DNA from 2 places in the Aliamphritea hakodatensis genome. Region 1 is predicted to be linked to the other one. Evidence: predicted binding sites of a transcription regulator. Region 1 holds the regulator's gene; the other holds the start of a gene.
What was found. The regulator sigma-54, encoded in region 1, starts transcription at its own class of promoters, with help from an activator protein. The targets are predictions, from matches to a motif close to TGGCACNNNNNTTGCTNT.
Positions count from the first base shown of each region.

Region 2: a site for sigma-54 is predicted at 1,802-1,819, ahead of flgF (flagellar basal-body rod protein FlgF). Genes of this name have one in related genera too.

Region 1 covers NZ_AP025281.1:1,304,331-1,307,437, forward strand. Annotated here, with positions in the region: gene rapZ (RNase adapter RapZ) at 1-130, opposite strand, end outside; gene ptsN (PTS IIA-like nitrogen regulatory protein PtsN) at 132-593, opposite strand; gene hpf (ribosome hibernation-promoting factor, HPF/YfiA family) at 612-902, opposite strand; gene PCI15_RS05945 (RNA polymerase factor sigma-54) at 948-2,453, opposite strand; gene lptB (LPS export ABC transporter ATP-binding protein) at 2,494-3,107, opposite strand, start outside.
Region 2 covers NZ_AP025281.1:4,538,472-4,541,578, reverse strand. Annotated here, with positions in the region: gene PCI15_RS20565 (flagellar hook-basal body complex protein) at 1-1,735, shown strand, start outside; gene flgF (flagellar basal-body rod protein FlgF) at 1,883-2,626, shown strand; gene flgG (flagellar basal-body rod protein FlgG) at 2,719-3,107, shown strand, end outside.

The DNA of each region.
Region 1 (3,107 bases):
GGCGGGTGATCAGTTGGGGTAACAGGTGGGCAGGCAGATTGTCGATGCAGTAGAAGCCAATGTCTTCCAGCGCCTGCAGAGCGGTACTTTTACCCGAGCCGGAACGGCCGCTGATCACTACCAGTTTCATGTCAGTTATTCACCTTGTAATGGGTCGCTGCCTGCAGTAATTCTTCGCCGGAGGAAGCACTGCGCAGCTGTTGACGAAATTCGGTCTGACTGAACAGTTCTGCCAGGTTGCCCAGCGTTTGCAGGTGTTTATCACAGGCGTCAGTGGGTACAAGCAAGACAAACAACAGATCAACAGGCGCGCCGTCGATGGCGTCAAAATCAATGGGATTGGCCAGCTGAACGAGGCATCCAACCACCTGATTGTAGTGGTCCAGTCTGCAATGGGGAATAGCGACGCCTTCTCCGATACCGGTACTTCCCAGGCGTTCCCGGCCGATCAGGCCTGAAAAGATGTCTTCTTCTTCAAGGTCGTCTGACTGTTGGGCGATGGTTTTACTGATGAGTTCCAGGGTGCGTTTTTTGCTGCCGCCCTCAAGAGCGTGGAGCACTCTTGAGGGGGTAAGTAGATCTTTGATTAACATAAGGTTTCAGAAACGTTGCTATTTGTGATTCTTTAGTTTTTCTTTATGTTTGATAACCTGGCGGTCGAGCTTGTCGATCAGGCCATCAATTGCGGCATACATGTCATCGTGTTCGTGTGTGGCGAACAGTTGGCCACCGGCTACATGAACATCACCTTCGGCTTTTTGCCGGGTTTTTTCAATGCTCAGTGTGACCTGGGCGTTGGTGATGTTGTCGAAGTGACGTTCCAGTTTGCTGAATTTGCTGTGCACATAGTTGCTCAGTGATTCTGTCAGTTCGACGTGGTGACCAGAAATATTGATTTGCATGGCAATCTCCTTGTTAGTGCATTACGGATGTTATCCGTAATTTCATTAAACCAGACGCTTTCGTTCATTTGAAGGTGGAATATTCAAAGACTCACGATATTTTGCGATGGTTCGGCGGGCGACTTTGATTCCCTGCTCATCCAGCAACTGGGTAATTTTATTATCACTCAGCGGCTTGGCAGGGTTTTCAGCAGCAACCAGTTTCTTTATCAGCGCACGGATTGCGGTGGAGGAACAGGTTCCGCCTCCGTCCGTGCTGACGTGGCTGGAGAAGAAATATTTAAGTTCGAAGATACCTCTCGGGGTATGCATATACTTTTGGGTGGTTACCCGGGATATGGTTGATTCATGCATGTCGACAGCTTCGGCAATATCATGCAGCACCATTGGCCGCATGGCTTCTTCGCCTTCTTCCAGGAAGTCCTGCTGGCGGGCGACGATCTCACGGGTGACCTTCAGGAGGGTTTCATTACGGCTGAGAATGCTTTTAATGAACCAGCGCGCTTCCTGCAGATGGCTTTTGAGATAGGTGTTGTCAGGGCTGTTGTCAGCCCGTTTAATCAGGTCTGCATAGCTGTCATTGATGCGTAACCGGGGAGAGGCTTCAGGGCTGAGTTTTACCTGCCAGATACCTTTGTCCTGGCTGACAAATACGTCAGGTATGACGTATTCAGAATGGCTGGTGGTGATCGTGGCACCGGGCTTCGGATTCAGCGACTGAATCAGGGCGACCACGGCCTGTAACTGTGGTTCTTTGAGCCGGGTTTTACGCATCAGCAGTTTGTAGTCATGGCTGCCAAGAATCGGCAGGTACTGGCTGGCGATCTTACGGGCTTCTTTGAGGTACGGGGTGTCAGCCGGTAACTGATCCAGTTGCAGTAACAGGCATTCACTCAGGTCGCGGGCAGCAACACCCGGCGGGTCAAATTGCTGCACCCGGCGCAGCACCGCTTCAATCTCGTCGAGTTCGGTTTCCTGCAGGCGTGAATCGTCCTGGCTGGTGAAGTGCTCGTGAATGGCTTCCAGTTCAATGCTCAGGTAGCCGTCCGGGGTAATTCCATCAATGATATTGGTGGCAATTAACTGATCCAGCTCGCTCATTGGCGTCAGGTTCAGCTGCCAGTTCAGGTGATCCTGCAGGGTTTCTACCGCCGTATCATTGGCTTCAAAGTTGCTGTCGCTGAAGTCATTATTGCTGGTCGATGCCGGCGTGGCCGTCTGAAAGGTATCTTCCCACTGGCTGTCCGTTGACAGCTCATCCGGAATGTCTTCATTCCAGTCACTGTCTGCTACATGGGTGTCTTCCGGTTCAGCACTGACTGTTTCAGTGGTTTCCTGCCTGGCTGGTGCGTCGGCGTCATGCTCGACTTTCGCTTCAGTGTTTTCGGCTGCTTCTTCTTCACCCACTTCTAACATAGGGTTGGAGTCGAGGGCTTCCTGGATTTCCTGTTGCAGGTCAAGCGTTGACAGTTGTAACAGCCGAATCGCCTGCTGCAATTGCGGGGTCATCGTAAGGTGCTGGCCAATCTTCAGTTGTAACGCCTGTTTCATATAACTGCTTGTACCTGTCAGAGAATGGAAAGGGAGAAAACTACAGGCGGAACTGCTCGCCCAGATATGCCTGCTTCACTTGCTGATTACTCAGTATATCTTCTGGTGCGCCAGCGGCAAGAATATATCCTTCACTGACTATATACGCCTGTTCACAAATATCTAATGTTTCACGCACATTATGGTCAGTAATCAGGATGCCGATGTTTTTGCTTTGCAGGTGTTTAATGGTGGCTTTTATATCGGTGACCGAAATAGGGTCCACGCCTGCGAAGGGTTCATCCAGAAGAATGAAGCTGGGTTCTGTTGCCAGGGCGCGGGCAATTTCAACCCTGCGGCGTTCGCCTCCGGATAAAGCCATCCCCAGACTGTCAGCCAGATGGGTTACATGAAATTCTTCCAGCAGTTCGGCCAGTTTTTCTTCGCGCTGCTGTTTGTTCAGTTCCGGACGGGTTTCAAGGATCGCCATAATGTTATTCCGTACGCTGAGCTTACGGAAGATGGACGCTTCCTGTGGCAGGTAGCCGATGCCTTTGCGGGCACGGTTATGCATGGCCTGTTTGGTGAGGTCCTGATCATCGAGCAAGATCGTGCCCTTATCAGCGTCTACCAGTCCGACAATCATATAAAAACAGGTGGTTTTGCCTGCGCCGT
Region 2 (3,107 bases), 2.0 Mb from region 1:
CCAGACGCTGAATTTTGCAACCGCTGGCACTCCGAATCTGGCGGGGGGAACTGTTGTTGTCAGTGGTCAGGCCCTTGACGGAACGACTCTGCGTTCAGGTGTTGGACTTGATCCCGACGGAACATTGCTCGCTGATGGTGAATATCACTTCCCTGGTGATGTGGTGGGTATGGGCGTTGTTGCCGCTGGTGCCACAGGTGATACGGTCACCGGAACCGGGCTTGTGCTAAACGGGATAACCGTCCCTACCGTAACATTTGCCTCGCCAGTTACGATTTTAGATCCAGCTGTTCCTGCCAATGTTGACGCTAACAATGCTGCTGTTGCATCAGCAGTGGTCGCCAATAAAGATGCATATATTACAGCTTACAATGCGCTGGCGGATGCTGCTGATCAGCCACAGTTAATCAATATTGCGGTAGATCCGGAAAATCCGGATACATTGTTTTATCAATTTGATGACACAGCAACGGTTACTGAAGCGGGTGCAACCTTAGGTGCTGTTACGGGTACGGGTACGGGTGGTGCCGCAGCAGGGGCGCTGGCGCACCATGATTTTAATGCTGCGGTGAGTTCATTGCTGACGGCTGATACCCGGGTGCGCAGTGTGCAGATTGCTGATGACGGTAAGTCACTGGATATCCGCTTTAAAGCGTCCGCCACCGATGTTGATGAGATTCAGGTGCGTGACACCGCGGGTAATCTGCTGACAGACGTCAGCATCACTTCTGAAACGCTGGCCGCTAATGAAACGCATACCTATGCATTTAACAGCGGTGCTTTTACCAGCGGAACGCTGACTGGCTCTCCGACCATTACCATTGGCGGAGTTTCAATATCCTTAGATACTGCCGATACGCAGGATGATGTCCGGGATAAAATTGATGCGAACCAGGCGGCTATTCTGGATGCTAATCCGGATGTGGCATCCGTGCAGTTTAATGCCGATGGTAACCTGGTGGTTACTTATAAGCCTGAGGCGGGTAATGTTCCGAATGATGTTCTGGGTATTGATTTTGGCACACCTTCGGTCATGGAAGTATCCACAATTGATTCAGGGGATAAAACATACGAAGGTGTATACCGGATGTATGCATACCTGAATGGTACTGAAACGCTGGACTTGGGTAAGGCGCCGGATCCGGGTGAGCCGGGTGGTGACTCTGAGCCCGGCCCGATTCTGGTGACCTTTAATCCGACGAACGGTCTGCTGAGTTCGGTAAACGGCACGAATGTTCCGCTGGGTGGTGTGGCACCGAATATTGCAATTAACGGTGCGGATCCGGCGGACCCAACAACGGTTATTGAGCTGGATATTACCAATACTACGCAGTTTGCCTCTGCTTCTATTGTTAAAGCTGCCACACAGGATGGTTACACAAAGGGTGACCTGATCGGTGTAACCTTTGCTGAAACCGGTGAAATGGTTGCCAGTTTTTCAAACGGTCAGACGCAGAACCTTGGGGTTGTAGCCTTTGCTACCTTTGAAAACCAGTCTGGCTTGCAGCCAGCGGGTGATACTGAATGGATTGCAACACTGACATCCGGTGATGCGATTTTGAACCCGCCGGGAACCGGTCTGAACGGCAGTTTGCGGTCGGCGGCGCTTGAGCAGTCGAACGTTGATTTGTCCAGTGAGCTGGTAAGGCTGATCGAAGCGCAGCGAAACTTCCAGGCGAACTCGAAGACGCTTGAAACGCTGAATACGGTGACTCAGGCGATACTTCAGATCTAACTTCACTGTTGTCTTTTTAATACCCGGCCGGTTTTTAACCTGCCGGGTATTTGTGTTTTTGGTTTTTGGCACACTAATTGCTTTCTGTTAAGTATTGAAAAAGCGGCAAAGCATTTCCGCTTGAGCTGATACGTAGAGAGAAGAGTAATGGATAAAGTGCTGTATCTTGCCATGAGTGGCGCGCGGGAAAATATGCGCTCACAGCATGCGCACTCAAATAACCTTGCTAACGTAAATACGACCGGCTTTAAAACTGATTTGGCTCAGGCGCGGGCGATGCCTGTGTACGGGGAAGGTTTGCCGTCCCGGGTATATGCCATGAGTGAGCGGCCTGCAACGGATATCGCATCCGGGGTGCTGACGCCAACAGGGCGGGACCTGGATGTCGCCATTGAAGGGGACGGCTGGTTCGCAGTGATCAACGCCAACGGCGAAGAAGTCTATACCCGGTCTGGCGAGTTTGCTATCAACGAGCAAAATCAACTGGTAACTGTCGGTGGTGTTCCTGTTATGGGGAACGGCGGTATCCCGATTACGTTGCCTGCATTTGAAAAGCTGGATATTGGCGGAGATGGCACCATTACCGTTCAGCCTTTAGGTGAAGGGCCAGAGGCGCTGGCTGTTGTTGACCGTATTAAGCTGGTTAACCCTGAGCCCGGTACATTATTTAAAGGCACGGATTCGTTTATGCGTACCGGCAATCCTGTGCCTTTGCCGCCGGCAAATGATGTCAAAGTCGTTTCCGGTTTTCTGGAAACGAGCAATGTAAATTCTGTTTCTGAGCTGACCTCTATCATATCCCTGTCCAGACAGTATGAGATGCAGGTAAAAATGATGAAAACAGCAGAAGAAAATTCTACAGCGGCGGCACGTATCTTGCAGTTGCAGTAATAACCGTTAATCAGTGGTGTTTGGTAAGCATACCGGGCTTCCTGGCTAAGAATAAGAAACAGCAGTGTATAAGCTGTTTAGAGAGGTAAAAAATGAACAGTGCGTTATTTGTAGCGAAAACAGGTTTGTCGGCGCAGGATACATCATTGCGGGTTATTTCCAACAACCTGGCGAACGTGAGTACTGTTGGTTTCAAGCGCGACAGAGCTGTATTTGAAGATCTGATGTATCAGACCCAGCGTCAGCCCGGTGCTGAGTCAGCGGAAGGGTCTCAGTTGCCTTCCGGTCTGCAGCTGGGAACCGGCGTTCGGGTCGTTGGCACGCAGAAGCTATTCCAGGAAGGTTCTATCGAAAACACCGGTGATGCCTTTGATGTGGCAATTAATGGCCGCCGGGGATTTTTCCCTGTCACGCTGCCAACCGGTGAAACTGGTTATACCCGTCACGGCCAGTGGCAGATCAACTCTGATAACGAGTTAGT